DNA from 3 places in the Paenibacillus sp. FSL R5-0713 genome. Region 2 is predicted to be linked to each of the others. Evidence: a T-box and tRNA genes for the amino acid it is inferred to sense, from the RefSeq annotation. Region 2 holds a T-box; the other regions hold tRNA genes.
The links. The T-box of region 2 lies ahead of tyrS (tyrosine--tRNA ligase). A T-box ahead of a tRNA ligase gene usually reads a tRNA of that ligase, here a tRNA-Tyr.

Region 1 (6,247 bases), 3.1 Mb from region 2:
ATGCAACATCAGATAACTGCCATCACCGACCATGGCGTATACTTCACGATCTGGCTCGGCAAGTGCTGCTCCGAACGCTCCACTCACCTCGTACCCCATGCAGGAGAATCCATACTCCATGTGATACGTCTTTGGTTCAGCCGCACGCCACAGACGATGCAGGTCTCCTGGCAGACTGCCTGCCGCACACACAATAACGGAAGATGGATCAATGGTCCGATTAACTATGCCAACTGCCGTGGTCTGTGCCAGCCCTGCTTCATGCTGTGCTCCATACAGCCGATCTACTTCTGCATTCCACTCAGTACGGAGATCAGCGATTTCGGATGCGCCATATGCACTACGGTATTGTCTTTCCTGCAATTCCTTCTGCAAAGCATGCAATCCTTCGCGTGCATCTGCCAGAATGGCTTCTCCGCCTAACTTGGCGGCGTCCATACCGTTCAGGTTGATGTTGATGAATGAAGCTTCCGGATGCTGAAAAGCAGAGCGGGACGCCGTCGTAAAATCGGAGAAACGAGTACCGACGCCGATCACCACATCCGCTTCTCTCGCCAGCCTGTTAGCTGCCAGAGAGCCGGTAACCCCGATGGCCCCCACATTCAGTGGGTGGTCCCAAGAGACTGCGCTCTTGCCCGCCTGCGTCTCGGCGATCGGAATGCCAAATGCCTCGGCGAACTCCACGAGTTGAACGGACGCCTCAGAGTACAACACACCGCCGCCTGCAACGAGAAGCGGCTTTCTGCCACGGGCAATCTGCTCCGTTGCCCGTTCAATCGCTGCTTGGACCGGGGGGCGACGGTCCAGATAATGCACTTTGCGGGCAAAGAATGATTCCGGGTAATCGTACGCTTCTGCCTGTACGTCCTGCGGCAGTGCGAGTGTTACCGCTCCTGTCTCTGCTGGATCAGTTAGTACACGCATGGCCTGTGTAGCAGCAATCATCAACTGTTCGGGACGAACAATACGATCCCAATACTTGCTTACGGCTTTGAATGGATCAGTGGCTGAGATCGTGTAATCACTGCTCACTTCCAACTGCTGAAGTACCGGGTCCGGTTCCCGCGTAGCAAAGTTATCTCCAGGCAGCAATAAAACCGGAATCCGGTTCACCGTTGCGGTAGCTGCCGCTGTAATCATATTTAAAGCACCAGGTCCAATGGATGTTGTACATGCATAGATCTGTCTACGGTTCTTCTGCTTGGCATAGGCTGCTGCCGTATGCACCATACCTTGTTCGTTCTTGCCTTGCATATACCTCAGGCTTCCCGGACTGCGCTCCAGCGCTTCTCCAATGCCTGTTACGTTGCCATGTCCAAAAATACCGATGATTCCCTTCACGAACTTGGTTTCCACCCCGTCAACCGAGATATATTGCTGATCCAGATATCGAAGCAGTGCCTGAGCCATCGTTAATCTAATTGTATTCATGAATTTGATCGCCTTCCTTTCCTTTACGGGTTAAGCGCTTAATCTAAGTTAAGTTTAAGCGCCTTACCCCTAAAGGTTAAGCGCTTAATTGATATGGTATTACAGGTTAATGATTTACGCAAGCTATTTTTGTAAGCGTTTTTATAAATATGATACAGAAAAAATATTCAAGTGTTCGAAGATGCACTAAACCTCTTCATTGGAACACTTCAAGAATTACTAAGAACAGGTCTAAAAATGTGGGGAATATATCAAGAGGTCGGGATACATACTCATATCATCTGAAATCTCTGTATATATTCATGATCCATATGCCTATAAATGCAAAAAAAGAAAGAGATGGTATTGACCATCTCTTTCTTTTCAATATGTAAGCGGGTGATGGGAATCGAACCCACGCTATTAGCTTGGAAGGCTAAAGTTCTACCATTGAACTACACCCGCAAATAAAAAAATCGGGATGACACGATTTGAACATGCGACCCCCTGGTCCCAAACCAGGTGCTCTACCAAGCTGAGCTACATCCCGTTATCTATACCGGCGAGAGGACTCGAACCTCCACGGTTTCCCACTCGATTTTGAGTCGAGCGCGTCTGCCATTCCGCCACGCCGGCAAAATATGAAGTTATAATGGCGCGCCCTGAGAGATTCGAACTCCCGGCCTTTTGATTCGTAGTCAAACGCTCTATCCAGCTGAGCTAAGGGCGCAAATATTGGAGCGGAAGACGGGAATCGAACCCGCGACCCTCGCCTTGGCAAGGCGATGCTCTACCGCTGAGCCACTTCCGCAAATAAAGAATGCGCGTGGAGGGACTTGAACCCCCACGTCAAAGACGCTAGATCCTAAGTCTAGTGCGTCTGCCAATTCCGCCACACGCGCATATAATGGTGAGTCATGAAGGGCTCGAACCTTCGACACCCTGATTAAAAGTCAGGTGCTCTACCAACTGAGCTAATGACTCATAGAAAAACTGGTGGAGGATGATGGATTCGAACCACCGAACCCGTACGGGAGCAGATTTACAGTCTGATGCGTTTGGCCACTTCGCTAATCCTCCAGGATTACATGGTGCCGGCGAGAGGACTTGAACCCCCAACCTACTGATTACAAGTCAGTTGCTCTACCAGTTGAGCTACACCGGCGTATTACATGGTGTGAAAAATGGTGGCTCGGGACGGAATCGAACCGCCGACACGAGGATTTTCAGTCCTCTGCTCTACCGACTGAGCTACCGAGCCTCATAAAATTAAAATGGCGGAACCGACGGGATACTCTCACTTCGTTCGAGACTGCGAAGCTTATGCTCTCGAAGTGAATGCTCCGACGAACCCAAAAACGGATTCTCATCCCTGAAGCATATATAAAATGGCGGAACCGACGGGATTCGAACCCGCGATCTCCTGCGTGACAGGCAGGCATGTTAGGCCAACTACACCACGGTTCCATAATACTTTCTCAAGGAAAGTGAATTGCGGGGGCAGGATTTGAACCTGCGGCCTTCGGGTTATGAGCCCGACGAGCTACCGGGCTGCTCCACCCCGCGTCGTTAAAAGATAATATGGTGGAGGCTGAGGGGATCGAACCCCCGACCCTCTGCTTGTAAGGCAGATGCTCTCCCAGCTGAGCTAAGCCTCCATAATATGACCCGTAGGGGATACTCTCACTTCGTTCGAGACTGCGAAGCAGTTGCTCACGAGGTATATCCTCCGACGAACCTTTGGGATTCTCATCCCTTGTTAAAGCAATAGGTATTGCTATGACCCGTAGGGGATTCGAACCCCTGTTACCTCCGTGAAAGGGAGGTGTCTTAACCCCTTGACCAACGGGCCTTAATGGCTCCCCGAACAGGACTCGAACCTGTGACAACTCGATTAACAGTCGAGTGCTCTACCAACTGAGCTATCAGGGAATGGTGGAGCCAAGCGGGATCGAACCGCTGACCTCCTGCTTGCAAGGCAGGCGCTCTCCCAGCTGAGCTATGGCCCCATACTCTGGTTTGTTTCTTGTAGTGGTCTTGCTATGGGCCCTGGTGGACTCGAACCACCGGCCTCACCCTTATCAGAGGTGCGCTCTAACCAACTGAGCTAAGGGCCCTTATCAATTTTCGAAAAAAAATACCCCAGTGGGGTTTCGCTTGGCGGCGTCCTACTCTCCCAGGACCCTGCGGTCCAAGTACCATCGGCGCTAGAGGGCTTAACGGTCGTGTTCGGGATGGGTACGTGTGGAACCCCTCCGCCATCGCCACCAAACGCATAGCTTACATTTCAGAGTTGTTGTTCTCTGAAAACTAGATTCGAAACGAAAGTATGCGAATTAGACTTGCTATTGGATAAGCCCTCGACCGATTAGTACTGGTCAGCTCCATGCATTGCTGCACTTCCACCCCCAGCCTATCTACCTCGTCGTCTTCAAGGGGTCTTACATACTGGGAAATCTCATCTTGAGGGGGGCTTCACGCTTAGATGCTTTCAGCGTTTATCCCGTCCGTACATAGCTACCCAGCGGTGCTCCTGGCGGAACAACTGGTACACCAGCGGTACGTCCATCCCGGTCCTCTCGTACTAAGGACAGCTCCTCTCAAATTTCCTACGCCCACGACAGATAGGGACCGAACTGTCTCACGACGTTCTGAACCCAGCTCGCGTACCGCTTTAATGGGCGAACAGCCCAACCCTTGGGACCTACTTCAGCCCCAGGATGCGATGAGCCGACATCGAGGTGCCAAACCTCCCCGTCGATGTGGACTCTTGGGGGAGATAAGCCTGTTATCCCCAGGGTAGCTTTTATCCGTTGAGCGATGGCCCTTCCATGCGGTACCACCGGATCACTAAGCCCGACTTTCGTCCCTGCTCGACTTGTAGGTCTCGCAGTCAAGCTCCCTTATGCCTTTGCACTCTTCGAATGATTTCCAACCATTCTGAGGGAACCTTTGGGCGCCTCCGTTACTCTTTAGGAGGCGACCGCCCCAGTCAAACTGCCCACCTGACACTGTCCCCGCACCGGATTACGGTACCAGGTTAGAACCTAGATACGATCAGGGTGGTATCCCAACGTTGCCTCCACGCAAGCTGGCGCTCACGCTTCAAAGGCTCCCACCTATCCTGTACAGATCGTACCCAAATTCAATATCAAGCTGCAGTAAAGCTCCATGGGGTCTTTCCGTCTTGTCGCGGGTAACCTGCATCTTCACAGGTATTAAAATTTCACCGGATCTCTCGTTGAGACAGCGCCCAAGTCGTTACGCCATTCGTGCGGGTCAGAATTTACCTGACAAGGAATTTCGCTACCTTAGGACCGTTATAGTTACGGCCGCCGTTTACTGGGGCTTCGGTTCACAGCTTCGGATTGCTCCTAACCACTCCCCTTAACCTTCCAGCACCGGGCAGGCGTCAGCCCGTATACTTCGCCTTACGGCTTCGCACAGACCTGTGTTTTTGCTAAACAGTCGCTTGGGCCTTTTCACTGCGGCCCCCTCGTGCTATTCACACTACCGGGGCACCCCTTCTCCCGAAGTTACGGGGTCATTTTGCCGAGTTCCTTAACGAGAGTTCTTCCGCGCGCCTTAGAATACTCTTCTCGCCTACCTGTGTCGGTTTGCGGTACGGGCACCTTCACCTGGCTAGAGGCTTTTCTTGGCAGTGTGAGATCATGACCTTCGCTACTACAATTTTCGCTCCCCATCACAGCTCAGCCTTAATGATGTGCGGATTTGCCTACACATCAGCCTTACTGCTTAGACGGACATCCATCAGTCCGCGTCACTACCCTACTGCGTCCCCCCATTGCTCATAACGGCTTACGGTGGTACAGGAATTTCGACCTGTTGTCCTTCGACTACGCCTTTCGGCCTCGCCTTAGGTCCCGACTTACCCTGAGCGGACGAGCCTTCCTCAGGAACCCTTAGGCTTTCGGCGGATCAGATTCTCACTGATCTTTTCGTTACTCATACCGGCATTCTCACTTGTATAATGTCCAGCGCTCCTTACGGTACACCTTCAACCCTTATACAACGCTCCCCTACCCCTGATGCAAGCATCAAGCCATAGCTTCGGTGGTGTGTTTAGCCCCGTTACATTTTCGGCGCAGAGTCACTCGACCAGTGAGCTATTACGCACTCTTTCAATGGTGGCTGCTTCTAAGCCAACATCCTGGTTGTCTGTGCAACTCCACATCCTTTCCCACTTAACACACACTTGGGGACCTTAGCTGATGGTCTGGGCTGTTTCCCTTTTGACAATGGATCTTAGCACTCACTGTCTGACTCCCGGAAGTAAGTCTATGGCATTCGGAGTTTGACTGAGCTTGGTAACCCTTGCGGGCCCCGCACCCAATCAGTGCTCTACCTCCACGACTCTGTTTTCCGAGGCTAGCCCTAAAGCTATTTCGGGGAGAACCAGCTATCTCCGAGTTCGATTGGAATTTCTCCGCTACCCCCACCTCATCCCCGCACTTTTCAACGTGCGTGGGTTCGGGCCTCCAGTGCGTGTTACCGCACCTTCACCCTGGACAGGGGTAGATCACCCGGTTTCGGGTCTACGTCCACGTACTAATTCGCCCTATTCAGACTCGCTTTCGCTGCGGCTCCGGCTCTTCACCTTAACCTTGCACGGGAACGTAACTCGCCGGTTCATTCTACAAAAGGCACGCCATCACCCCTAAAACGGGCTCTGACTTTTTGTAAGCACACGGTTTCAGGTTCTATTTCACTCCCCTTCCGGGGTGCTTTTCACCTTTCCCTCACGGTACTGCTTCACTATCGGTCGCTAGGAAGTATTTAGCCTTGGCAGATGGTCCTGCCGGATTCATACGGGGTT
Region 2 (6,247 bases):
TGCAGCTTGAATGCTTCGGTGGACAACATACCCAGCGTCTCCGAACGAGTCGGAACGCCTTTTTTTGGCGCACCTGTGCGCAGATCCCAGTGAAGCAAACCAATGGCTTCATGATAGCTCTTGATTTTACGAGCCAGATTACGGAAGGATTCCAAATGTTCCTGTGTTTGTTTATCCATTGTTATCGTTCACCTCTTCAAAAAAAGTTTATTCACCTATTGATGATACTTTTCCTATTGCGTATAATCAACTTTTAACAGAGGCAAATCGCATTATCCTCCTCAAGATACGTGTTCCAAAAGTCTGGTTTTCATTACCGAGAAGATAGAAATGAATTTCAACTTCGATGCTGATGATGCCCTTCGGGCATGATTTGTAATCAAAAGTGGACTTTTTGAACAACCTCTATAAGGTTGGAGTAATGCCATTTGCTGACCGTGATACATTATTAAAGCAAAAAGGCGCGTAGGACAAGCTGCATCAATTGCAAGTGGCCGTGCTCGTCGTATTGGATAACAGGAGGCAATGGACATGAATAACATTCAAGAGATTTTGGCTTACAACAAATCATTTGTCGAGACTAAAGAATACGAGAAGTATACGGCTAGCAAGTTTCCAACCAAAAAGATGGTCATCATCACTTGTATGGATACCCGTCTTGTAGAGCTGCTGCCGAAAGCGATGAATCTGAAAAATGGCGATGTAAAAATCATCAAAAACGCAGGTGCCATTATCTCTCAACCTTTTGGTAGTGTTATGCGTTCTGTATTGGTTGCTATCTATGAATTGGGCGCTGATGAGGTATTGGTGGTAGGTCATACAGAATGTGGTATGGCTTCCCTGCATGCTGAAACGATGATTGGTCACATGACAGAACGTGGAGTTTCAGAAGAGGTCATGTCTACGCTTGAAAATTCCGGCATTCGTCTGCAAAAGTGGCTGCGTGGGTTTGACAGTGTTGAAGAAGGGGTAAAAGGAACTGTGGAAGTGATCAAGAAGCATCCATTACTTCCTCCCAATGTACCCGTTCACGGCATGGTTATCGATTCTGCCACAGGTGAGCTTGATGTTGTCGCTGAAGGGTATGGACAACAGGCATCTCTCTAAATGGTTTGGAGTGCGGACCTTATGGTTCGCACTTTTTTTGTCTAAATTAAGGCGGTTGCTCGATCAGGTTGTCAAACCATACAGTTTCAGTGTACACTTTTATGAAAGCGGTCAAAGAAAGCAAAATCAATTGTTTTCTCTGACCCAGCCCTAATATTAAGGAGACATGTGCATGAACATACTTTCCTACGGATTACTCGGGCTGCTTACCCGCGAGGAGTCATCGGGCTATGATCTAATGCTGAAAATCCAGCCGCATTGGCAGGCAAAACACAGCCAGATCTACCCACTCCTGTCCAAGATGGAAAACGATGAGTTATTGGCCTCCCGCTGGGTACAACAGTCTGACAAACCGGATAAGAAAATGTACGCGGTTACGGAAAAAGGCATTGAAAAGCTATTGGAATGGATGATCACTCCGGTTACCGCACCGGTTACACGCGATGAATTTAATTTGCGTATTTTGTGTGTTGGCATAGCGGAAGACGGAAGCATGAGACGCATTCTGAATGAGCGTAAAAGCTGGTTTATGGAACGTATACGGTACTTCGAGGATCTGAAGTCACGTATACCTCTGGATAATCTTCGTGTAGGCAATCGAGATTTTGGAAGCTACATCCTGGTACAAAAAGGGTTAATGCATGCGCAAACAGGTCTGGAATGGTGTCATTGGGTTACCCAATTGCTTGATGGTCAAGCTGCAATTCAAGACCCCAGTCCAAGCGTTTCTGAAATTTAATAAAATTTGAAACGTTCCTGTAGGTTAACCGTATTACTTGAGTAAGGTCCAATTATGGGCGAATCAAACAAATTAATCGGGGGGTTACGATCTTTACAATGAAGAAAAAATTCGGAGTTAAACATCTAATGATGGTATTTATGGCCTTTACATTATTATTCGCAACAGTGGGAGTAACAAATCCGGATTCTGCGGATGCAAGACGTGGTGGCGGATTCAAATCCGGTACAAAAAGTTATACCAACACACCTAAGAAATCCGACTCCAACAGCAACGTGAATCAATCCAATTCCGGTAATAACTCCGGTACTGGTGCAGCTGCAACTCGTGGTGGTGGATTCTTCGGCGGTGGCGGCGGATTCATGAAAGGCATGATGCTAGGTGGTCTTGCGGGTATGATGTTCGGCGGATTGTTCGGTGGCATGGGCGCTCTGGGTAACATCCTTGGATTGCTCGTGAACGTTGCAGCAATCATGTTGATTGTTATGCTGGCTATGGCACTCTTCAGAGCCATTACAAATCGTCGTAAACCTGCAGCGGATGGCCGTTATGACCGCCGCAATGATCGTGATGATGACCGTAACAGAAACGGACGGTACTAATCTCTATGGTTCTGAGCATGGATGAAATTGTGAATGCAATCTGTATTCATATGGCAGAACGTAAGGGTGTACGTCCAACCGATGTGAATGTAGAACTGAGCTGGGAAGAAGATACAGGTTATTCCGCTGAAGTTTGGATTCAAGGCCGTAGTCAATATCTGGTAGAGTCCAATATGATTGAAGCGATTCTTCGTTACCTGCACAGCGAATACAACATTCGGGCGTACCGTGAGAACGTACGACTTGATCTGGATGAAGAGATCACAGCGATTGTTAATCAATAAAATAGGTCAAGCAATGACCCGTGATACAAAAGACCGTCTCCGCTCTGTCGCCTGACAGAGATGGAAGACGGTCTTTTTGTTCCTGTATATGTGGCTCTCATTGTATCTCTATTGCAGTCTCTATACGTGTCTGTGTTACGTTCTACTTCTTGGAAACTACGATTGAAGTTTAACCAGGCTGTAATTCTTTTTACCTTTACGGATAATGATGAATTTACCGCCAATGGCGTGTTCTGCCGACACCGTGAATTCAAGTTCGGTGATTTTCTCACCATTCATGGAAATCGCACCTTTGGTGACATCCTCACGCGCCTGGCGCTTGGATGGCTCCAGACCCAGATCCACGAGCCAGTCCACAATATTTTTGGCTTCGCCATCCGTTTCAAAGGTAGGCATTTCCTTGAAGCCCTGCTCGATTTCGTCTGCCGTCAGGGAACGGATATCTCCACTGAACAGCGCCGCTGTAATACGTTTAGCCTGTTCAAGCATTTCTTCGCCGTGAACGAATTTTGTCATTTCTTCCGCAAGTGCTTTCTGTGCTTCACGTCTGTGTGGCTCTGTCTCTACCTTTTCAGCCAAAGCTTCAATTTCTTCTTTGCTCAGGAAGGTAAAGTATTTCAAGTATTTGATCACATCACGGTCATCTGTATTCGCCCAGAACTGGTAGAATTCAAACGGTGTTGTTTTGTTCGGATCAAGCCAGATTGCGCCGCCAGCTGTTTTACCAAACTTGGTTCCATCGGATTTAAGCATAAGTGGAATGGTCAGACCGTACGCCTTCGCTTCAGATCCTTCTTTTTTACGAATCAGATCAAGACCACTCGTGATATTCCCCCATTGGTCGGAACCGCCGATTTGCAGCTGTACATCTTCGTTCTGGAACAGGTGCAGGTAGTCGAGTGACTGAAGGATCTGGTAGGAAAACTCAGTGAACGAGATGCCGCCTTCCAGTCTGCTCGCCACTACATCCTTAGCCAGCATTGTGTTAAGGTTAAAGTTTTTGCCGTAGTCACGCAAAAATTCAATGACATTGATTTTGTGCGTCCAATCGTAGTTGTTCACCATGCGAACCTGATTATCTCCATCTGTTACAAACAACTTCTTCATCTGCGCTGTCAGTGCATCCACATTCTCCTGCACTTGCTCCATCGTTTGCAATGACCGCTCTGCCTGTCGACCACTCGGATCACCAATCGTACCTGTTGCTCCACCAATCAAAATGACTGGACGATGTCCTGCCAATTGAAAACGTTTCAGCATCATGAAGGGAATTAGATGTCCAATATGCATGCTATCTCCCGTTGGATCAACACCGCAGTACAAAGAAACGGACTTCGTTTCAGTCAATTCACGTAATCCCTCAGCATCCGTCTGCTGATTAATGGCGTCACGCCACTGTAGTTCATCAATAATATTCATTCGTATAACCCCTTTTCTATCCTCAAAATTCAGTCATGATCTACGTTAATTTACGAAATAACACGCTGGAACGGCTTTTTTGGACACAAAAAAATCGCCTCCTTGTCTTCATTAGACACAGGGACGATTATCATAACCGTGGTACCACCCAAATTGCATGGATAACACATAACCTTAACACGCTATCCATACCACTTTTGGCAATATATCGTTTGCCCATCCGCTTGGCATTACCCAAGTACTCCAGAGTGTAATTCGCAGCCCTTGTATGTATCAGGTTCCATCAACCCCTGACTTTCTGTAACAGGGACAAAGCCGCTACTGCGCTCTATCAACGTGATTCATGTATTCAATTTATAGCAAGTATAGCCGAACGTTTCGGTCATTGCAAGACCAAGTATGCAAACCTTAAACAGAACAACGGATGCTTAGTTAAAACCAGATTATATAATCATCATGTTCAATTTTCCGTGATAATAACCATAGGCTTTCTCCGCGATCTGATCCTCATTGTTCCAAAATTGCTGATCCAGCGCATCTAACTGGTGCTCTTGTTCCTTTGTCAGTAATTTAGGAATGTCCCATAATCCAGTAAGCCCTTCATCCTCTTTCAGATGCTCAATGCAGCCGTATGCCGAGGTTATAATCTCCACTACTTGAGTCGCACCAATGTTATGTAATGCCCGTAACGCGTAACGGTATACTTCTTCCCCCCAGTTGCAGAAAAACTGTATAAAACCGGCATTAAAGACATCCGCCTCTAACAGCCATAAAGCAGCAATGTCCTGCTCGTTCGAATTCAACGAAGCCCAGCCCTGTTCAGATTCATTCTTTTTTTCGACAAATAATACAGCATACTCATACCAAATATCATGGATATCTTGCTCGCTCACGTAACACACCTCACTTTTCTTTATTCCAAGCTCTCTAACTCCTGACGTTTACCCGTCTGATACCAATGTAAATACGGATCACCGATCTGCTGGAAAGCTTCCTGAACACCCCTGTTCAGTTCCTTCATCACTTCATCTGTATAGTTCAAATGCGTCTGTTTATTATCGACACCATGTTTTTCCAACAACCCTACATGCGTCGCGGTGAAAATAATATCCTCCAGCAGCCAATAGATGACTTCCTCCGGCTGTTTTACTCGTTTCTCTAACGAGACGAGACCACGTTCGTATATTCGCACGATATACATATCTTTTCCACACTCCACATAGGGTACACCGTCCCATTTAAAGGTCTCATACAGGCGGTTAACATAGTTCTGCATCTGTTCCCTGCGGAAAGAAGTTCGCTCTAAAAGCTGTATAAGGATGTCTGCCAATTGTTGTTTGTTTAACATGTTGGACATGAATGCACCTGCCTATTTTAATAAAAAAATGAAAAAGCTGCCAAAGGCAGCCTCTTCTTCCTTACTGTTCAATCAGGTCCCACAAAAAGTCTGGTACGAAGTATCGCATTGTGCAGGTAGTTCAGCATACTCAGCCTGTTCAGGTGAATGTGCGAACGGATCTGAAAGGACAGCCAAAAGCTTCTCCATCACGCTAAGATCCCCTTGATTCTCTGCTCGCTCAAGGGCTTCCTCGACCCGATGATTACGGGGAATGACCGCTGGATTGCTCGTTCTCATCAACTGCGTAGAGACTTCCTTCCCACCTTGCTGTCTGTCCAATCTGGCTTGCCAACGCTCATGCCATTCAGCAAATTCTGACGTGCCAAACCAGGCTGTTCCTTCCAAAGTATCAAAAGTCAAAGCTAGGAACGTATTCGTGTAATCTGCACTATGCTTCTCCATAAGTTCAAGAAAATCCTTGACCAAGGCTTCATCTTCTGCCTCTTCATCCAACAAGCCCAGTTTGGAACGCATCCCCTTGAGCCAATGATGATGATACAATTCTGAAAATTGTGCGATGGCATCTTGCGCGAGTTGCACCGCCTGCTCTTCATCTTCGTGCAACAGCGGCAGAAGCGTCTCGGCAAATCGAGCCAAATTCCACCCGGCAATATACGGTTGATTGCCATAAGCATAGCGACCTTGTCTGTCAATGGAGCTAAATACGGTTGAAGGATTGTAAGCATCCATAAAGGCA
Region 3 (6,247 bases), 1.6 Mb from region 2:
ATTACACACTTTGTATATCAGTCTCTTCCTGCTTTTACTTTCATTATTGCTTGCCTGGCTCGGTTCCAAACGAATGCTTGTACCGATTCGGAAGCTCTTAACCCAACTTGGTGACAACAGGCTGTCCAAAGACGGAGGCACCTTCACTCAGCAACCAACTGAGCTGTCTGACGAGTTCGAACAGATTAGAGCAGGTGTGTCAGAATTATCTGCATCTCGCTCCCAACTGGAGAACACACTCAATAAGCATCTTTTACAGATTCGCACTCATCTTATGATGAATCTGTTCCAGGATAAAATCTCTGTTCATACTCTTCATGACACCATGCATGAATATGGCTTCACGCGTCAGCTTCGGGAATGGCAACAAATTGCTGTTATCACACTACAGGCCGATCTCGTTAATCATACAAAATATAGTGCTAATGATCGTGACCTCCTGTTATTCGCTATTCAAAATATATTAGAGGAAACGGTGGTGCATGACCAACAATTGCTTCCCATTGTTATGGAACAAACGGTAGTCACGGTGATTGGCACTGTTGAAGAGGATCAATTTGTTTTTTCACAGCAGCTATATGTATTAACAGACCAGTTACAACACCAAATTAATAAAATTCTAGCTCTTCAAGTTAGCATAGGCTTCAGCCAGCCGCATAACTCCTTATACCACATTCCTCAGGCTTATTTAGAGGCAATGGAGGCACTGAAGCATCGGATGAAGCTGGGCCCAGGTATTATCTTTCAGTATGAGAACATTGATCATTATGCTCCCACTTGCTCCATGACCTACCCAGAATCATTGGAATATTCGTTGATCCAAGCTATTCAAAGTGCGGATGAAGTCCAGGCACCTACTCTTCTGCAACAACTTCTTGAAGTGATCTTTGGTATGGAGTGTTCCCCAGAAGAATATCAGGTGGCTCTTACGAGGCTGCTCACGCATATTTTGCAGATGACTCAGGATTCCGGCATACGTCTCGGGCAGATCTCACAAGGCCGTGGATCGATGTTTCATGAACTTCATCGTTTGCAGTACGCTGCTGAAGTTGAGGAATGGTTTAACCATCAAGTCATCTTGCCCGTCATTCAGGTTTTTAAAGCGAGACAGGTTGCCCAATATCAGCATATATCAGAGAAAATGATTGCCATGATTCATCAAGATTATGATAAGGATCTGACGCTTGAGCAGTGTGCCTTGAAGCTTCACTACAATGCCAACTACTTAAGTAGTGTTTTTCGTAAAGAGACAGGCTGTTCATTTAGTGAATATTTAACCAAGTACCGATTTAACATCGCTAAAAAATGGCTGGACGAAAGTGATCTAACCGTTAAAGATATCGCAGCACGACTTAGGTACAACAATCCGCAAAATTTCATTCGGTCATTTCGTAAATGGGAAGGAATCACCCCCGGTCAGTATCGTGAGCGTAAGCAGAATGCAGAACTATGCAGTAGGAAGTAAACTACGTGTTTCGTTTCGTGTTTCGTGTCTCGTGTCGAGTTTCAGGCTTAGTTTTTACCGTGGTCTCGATATTGGATTTAAGTATTCCTTTAGCCCATATGCAGTTCATTGATTAAGCTTTATAGGCTCAAGGAATCGAGGACTTGGATCAATGCACTTTAAGTTTTAATGAAATTAAAAAAAAGAGAGAGCAACGATCCTGCTCTCTCTTGTAATAACTTACCTTCAAACTTCATCTGTTTCACATATACATCTTCTTGTGTGCCAGCGTGAGGCTTCCTAGCGTCATCTCAGACGTTAGACCACGTTGTTTCTCCCGATTGCTGATTCTCCTTGTACACATAACAAGCCTATACGATTTATCGCTTATCCTTAATATGAACTGTTTTCATGTTTGGCTGTTCAAGTTGGATCAGAATCTTCCCGAACCTTGCTCCACGTGAGAAGGTCACCGTACGATCCTTGTATGTATCTTGGATGTATTTCTCAGCCAGACTAAGAGAATCTTCATCCGATGGTAACTCATACGTATTAAGCAATTCTGGCAGCTTGTCGATAATCTCTTCCACTGGTACTTCAAATGAGTTAACTTCTCTCGTAATGATCATAGTGTATGAATAACCTTTTAAATACAGTAACTGTTGAATATATCCCATATCACCAGCCTTGTATGTAGAAGTTACCCCCAGTACATCCTTAAGTTCATCCATTAATGTGTGTTCCTTCTGTCCAGCCATAGTGCTTATATACACATACTTCCGGGCACAGTTGATTGCCTGCTCGATCGTTTCCCAATCTGACATTGCCGGACACATGGATGCAAATGCAAAGTCATATTTCTTCTCCCAGCCTTTATCCTGAATGGAGATTTCCTCATACCGTTCTTTAACGATTTCGATATTAGATTCAAGAGCTGTAGGTATCGTCTCTTTCATCAGGGAGACAAGCAACTCAGATGGTTCAACTGCAGTCACAATTGCTCCCTTTTCTGCAAAAGGAATGGTGAATATGCCCGAAGCAGCTCCAATGTCCAAAATGGATAATCCCTCGAACTCCACACCTTGATTCTCAATCCAATTCATAATACGCTCAGAACGTTGCTTCCCTTCTTCAGAGAACGACTGTACATGATAATCCCTAGCCCATCGTTCAAATGCTTCTTCTGTATTAAATGGGGCGCTTTTCTTTTTATATTTTGGACTTCTCGGACGATTTTTCCATGCCTCTTCCCATACAGAAAGATTAAATAACAGATCGGTATCCGATACATTTTTTTCATTATTCACTTTGCTTCACTCCCTCTAAATTAAAGACTTTACTTATCTACAATATACTGAATATAATCATACGTCAATGTTTATTAAAGTCCAATATTCTTTACTGTACAAAAATCTGCATAAAATAAAATAGCCCTACACATTGCATAAGCAACATGTAGGGCTATTCAATATACCGGCGAGAGGACTCGAACCTCCACGGTTTCCCACTCGATTTTGAGTCGAGCGCGTCTGCCATTCCGCCACGCCGGCATATACTGGAGGCGCCACCCAGATTCGAACTGGGGATAAAGCTTTTGCAGAGCTGTGCCTTACCACTTGGCTATGGCGCCATATTTTGGAGCGGACGACGGGAATCGAACCCGCGACCCTCGCCTTGGCAAGGCGATGCTCTACCGCTGAGCCACGTCCGCATAATGGCTGGGGATATAGGATTTGAACCTATGCATGACGGAGTCAAAGTCCGTTGCCTTACCGCTTGGCTAATCCCCAATAAAAAATGAAAAAACAAAGGGGCGATCGAGGGGAATTGAACCCCCGAATGCCGGATCCACAAACCGGTGCGTTAACCACTTCGCCACGATCGCCACAAAAGGTTAAATTTCTTAAAAGTTAATTGGCAGGGGCAGCAGGAATTGAACCCACACCAACGGTTTTGGAGACCGTTGTTCTACCTTTAAACTATGCCCCTAAAAACTGGTGGAGGATGATGGATTCGAACCACCGAACCCGTACGGGAGCAGATTTACAGTCTGATGCGTTTGGCCACTTCGCTAATCCTCCAGGATTACATGGTGCCGGCGAGAGGACTTGAACCCCCAACCTACTGATTACAAGTCAGTTGCTCTACCAGTTGAGCTACACCGGCATATTAAATTGTTTTGAAAATGGTGGCTCGGGACGGAATCGAACCGCCGACACGAGGATTTTCAGTCCTCTGCTCTACCGACTGAGCTACCGAGCCATAATAAAGTCTAATCTTAATTCCTTACACTTTATATAGGGCATCAGTGCCATACAGCAGATGTAGTGAACAGTTTGCCTCATGTAAAGATTAAATGGCGGAACCGACGGGATTCGAACCCGCGATCTCCTGCGTGACAGGCAGGCATGTTAGGCCAACTACACCACGGTTCCATAGTACTTTCACAAGGAAAGTTAATTGCGGGGGCAGGATTTGAACCTGCGGCCTTCGGGTTATGAGCCCGACGAGCTACCGGGCTGCTCCACCCCGCGTCGTTATAAAATATAATATGGTGGAGGCTGAGGGGATCGAACCCCCGACCCTCTGCTTGTAAGGCAGATGCTCTCCCAGCTGAGCTAAGCCTCCGAACAACACATTTATGATCATATCACAATCTTGTTGTAAAAATCAACTTCTTTTTTTGAAGTTAATATGACCCGTAGGGGATTCGAACCCCTGTTACCTCCGTGAAAGGGAGGTGTCTTAACCCCTTGACCAACGGGCCTTGTTATTATGGCGGAGAGAGAGGGATTCGAACCCTCGAGACGCTTGTGACGCCTACACGATTTCCAATCGTGCTCCTTCGGCCAGCTCGGACACCTCTCCATATGGCTCCCCGAACAGGGCTCGAACCTGTGACAACTCGATTAACAGTCGAGTGCTCTACCAACTGAGCTATCAGGGAATATGCTTCAGAGATCGTTCTCTGAAAACTAGATTCGAAACGAAACATGCGAATTACAACTTGCTATTGGATAAGCCCTCGACCGATTAGTACTGGTCAGCTCCATGCATTGCTGCACTTCCACCCCCAGCCTATCTACCTCGTCGTCTTCAAGGGGTCTTACATACTGGGAAATCTCATCTTGAGGGGGGCTTCACGCTTAGATGCTTTCAGCGTTTATCCCGTCCGTACATAGCTACCCAGCGGTGCTCCTGGCGGAACAACTGGTACACCAGCGGTACGTCCATCCCGGTCCTCTCGTACTAAGGACAGCTCCTCTCAAATTTCCTACGCCCACGACAGATAGGGACCGAACTGTCTCACGACGTTCTGAACCCAGCTCGCGTACCGCTTTAATGGGCGAACAGCCCAACCCTTGGGACCTACTTCAGCCCCAGGATGCGATGAGCCGACATCGAGGTGCCAAACCTCCCCGTCGATGTGGACTCTTGGGGGAGATAAGCCTGTTATCCCCAGGGTAGCTTTTATCCGTTGAGCGATGGCCCTTCCATGCGGTACCACCGGATCACTAAGCCCGACTTTCGTCCCTGCTCGACTTGTAGGTCTCGCAGTCAAGCTCCCTTATGCCTTTGCACTCTTCGAATGATTTCCAACCATTCTGAGGGAACCTTTGGGCGCCTCCGTTACTCTTTAGGAGGCGACCGCCCCAGTCAAACTGCCCACCTGACACTGTCCCCGCACCGGATTACGGTACCAGGTTAGAACCTAGATACGATCAGGGTGGTATCCCAACGTTGCCTCCACGCAAGCTGGCGCTCACGCTTCAAAGGCTCCCACCTATCCTGTACAGATCGTACCCAAATTCAATATCAAGCTGCAGTAAAGCTCCATGGGGTCTTTCCGTCTTGTCGCGGGTAACCTGCATCTTCACAGGTATTAAAATTTCACCGGATCTCTCGTTGAGACAGCGCCCAAGTCGTTACGCCATTCGTGCGGGTCAGAATTTACCTGACAAGGAATTTCGCTACCTTAGGACCGTTATAGTTACGGCCGCCGTTTACTGGGGCTTCGGTTCACAGCTTCGGATTGCTCCTAACCACTCCCCTTAACCTTCCAGCACCGGGCAGGCGTCAGCCCGTATACTTCGCCTTACGGCTTCGCACAGACCTGTGTTTTTGCTAAACAGTCGCTTGGGCCTTTTCACTGCGGCCCCCTCGTGCTATTCACACTACCGGGGCACCCCTTCTCCCGAAGTTACGGGGTCATTTTGCCGAGTTCCTTAACGAGAGTTCTTCCGCGCGCCTTAGAATACTCTTCTCGCCTACCTGTGTCGGTTTGCGGTACGGGCACCTTCACCTGGCTAGAGGCTTTTCTTGGCAGTGTGAGATCATGACCTTCGCTACTACAATTTTCGCTCCCCATCACAGCTCAGCCTTAATGATGTGCGGATTTGCCTACACATCAGCCTTACTGCTTAGACGGACATCCATCAGTCCGCGTCACTACCCTACTGCGTCCCCCCATTGCTCATAACGGCTTACGGTGGTACAGGAATTTCGACCTGTTGTCCTTCGACTACGCCTTTCGGCCTCGCCTTAGGTCCCGACTTACCCTGAGCGGACGAGCCTTCCTCAGGAACCCTTAGGCTTTCGGCGGATCAGATTCTCACTGATCTTTTCGTTACTCATACCGGCATTCTCACTTGTATAATGTCCAGCGCTCCTTACGGTACACCTTCAACCCTTATACAACGCTCCCCTACCCCTGATGCAAGCATCAAGCCATAGCTTCGGTGGTGTGTTTAGCCCCGTTACATTTTCGGCGCAGAGTCACTCGACCAGTGAGCTATTACGCAC

Region 1: it encodes a tRNA-Tyr, which carries the amino acid that the T-box ahead of tyrS (tyrosine--tRNA ligase) is inferred to sense. The anticodon was not compared.
Region 3: it encodes a tRNA-Tyr, which carries the amino acid that the T-box ahead of tyrS (tyrosine--tRNA ligase) is inferred to sense. The anticodon was not compared.

The regions. Positions count from the first base shown of each region.
Region 1 covers NZ_CP150229.1:319,500-325,746, reverse strand. The annotation lists gene iolD (3D-(3,5/4)-trihydroxycyclohexane-1,2-dione acylhydrolase (decyclizing)) at 1-1,431, opposite strand, end outside; tRNA gene MKZ12_RS01515 (tRNA-Gly) at 1,805-1,875, opposite strand; tRNA gene MKZ12_RS01510 (tRNA-Pro) at 1,887-1,960, opposite strand; tRNA gene MKZ12_RS01505 (tRNA-Leu) at 1,968-2,046, opposite strand; tRNA gene MKZ12_RS01500 (tRNA-Arg) at 2,064-2,140, opposite strand; tRNA gene MKZ12_RS01495 (tRNA-Gly) at 2,147-2,221, opposite strand; tRNA gene MKZ12_RS01490 (tRNA-Leu) at 2,232-2,312, opposite strand; tRNA gene MKZ12_RS01485 (tRNA-Lys) at 2,319-2,394, opposite strand; tRNA gene MKZ12_RS01480 (tRNA-Tyr) at 2,405-2,490, opposite strand; tRNA gene MKZ12_RS01475 (tRNA-Thr) at 2,500-2,575, opposite strand; tRNA gene MKZ12_RS01470 (tRNA-Phe) at 2,596-2,671, opposite strand; tRNA gene MKZ12_RS01465 (tRNA-Asp) at 2,800-2,877, opposite strand; tRNA gene MKZ12_RS01460 (tRNA-Met) at 2,903-2,976, opposite strand; tRNA gene MKZ12_RS01455 (tRNA-Val) at 2,993-3,068, opposite strand; tRNA gene MKZ12_RS01450 (tRNA-Glu) at 3,191-3,262, opposite strand; tRNA gene MKZ12_RS01445 (tRNA-Asn) at 3,267-3,342, opposite strand; tRNA gene MKZ12_RS01440 (tRNA-Ala) at 3,344-3,419, opposite strand; tRNA gene MKZ12_RS01435 (tRNA-Ile) at 3,454-3,527, opposite strand; rRNA gene rrf (5S ribosomal RNA) at 3,566-3,682, opposite strand; rRNA gene MKZ12_RS01425 (23S ribosomal RNA) at 3,759-6,247, opposite strand, start outside.
Region 2 covers NZ_CP150229.1:4,029,427-4,035,673, forward strand. The annotation lists gene MKZ12_RS17825 (carboxypeptidase M32) at 1-179, opposite strand, end outside; gene MKZ12_RS17830 (carbonic anhydrase) at 532-1,107, shown strand; gene MKZ12_RS17835 (PadR family transcriptional regulator) at 1,280-1,846, shown strand; gene MKZ12_RS17840 (hypothetical protein) at 1,945-2,448, shown strand; gene MKZ12_RS17845 (YxcD family protein) at 2,454-2,732, shown strand; gene tyrS (tyrosine--tRNA ligase) at 2,889-4,151, opposite strand; T-box leader at 4,268-4,495, opposite strand; gene MKZ12_RS17855 (DUF4375 domain-containing protein) at 4,595-5,044, opposite strand; gene MKZ12_RS17860 (Imm63 family immunity protein) at 5,065-5,508, opposite strand; gene MKZ12_RS17865 (YdiU family protein) at 5,581-6,247, opposite strand, start outside.
Region 3 covers NZ_CP150229.1:5,647,556-5,653,802, forward strand. The annotation lists gene MKZ12_RS25115 (helix-turn-helix domain-containing protein) at 1-1,465, shown strand, start outside; gene MKZ12_RS25120 (methyltransferase domain-containing protein) at 1,825-2,751, opposite strand; tRNA gene MKZ12_RS25125 (tRNA-Leu) at 2,916-2,994, opposite strand; tRNA gene MKZ12_RS25130 (tRNA-Cys) at 3,001-3,074, opposite strand; tRNA gene MKZ12_RS25135 (tRNA-Gly) at 3,081-3,155, opposite strand; tRNA gene MKZ12_RS25140 (tRNA-Gln) at 3,160-3,234, opposite strand; tRNA gene MKZ12_RS25145 (tRNA-His) at 3,257-3,329, opposite strand; tRNA gene MKZ12_RS25150 (tRNA-Trp) at 3,360-3,433, opposite strand; tRNA gene MKZ12_RS25155 (tRNA-Tyr) at 3,440-3,525, opposite strand; tRNA gene MKZ12_RS25160 (tRNA-Thr) at 3,535-3,610, opposite strand; tRNA gene MKZ12_RS25165 (tRNA-Phe) at 3,631-3,706, opposite strand; tRNA gene MKZ12_RS25170 (tRNA-Asp) at 3,802-3,879, opposite strand; tRNA gene MKZ12_RS25175 (tRNA-Met) at 3,905-3,978, opposite strand; tRNA gene MKZ12_RS25180 (tRNA-Val) at 3,997-4,072, opposite strand; tRNA gene MKZ12_RS25185 (tRNA-Glu) at 4,140-4,211, opposite strand; tRNA gene MKZ12_RS25190 (tRNA-Ser) at 4,221-4,312, opposite strand; tRNA gene MKZ12_RS25195 (tRNA-Asn) at 4,316-4,391, opposite strand; rRNA gene MKZ12_RS25200 (23S ribosomal RNA) at 4,458-6,247, opposite strand, start outside.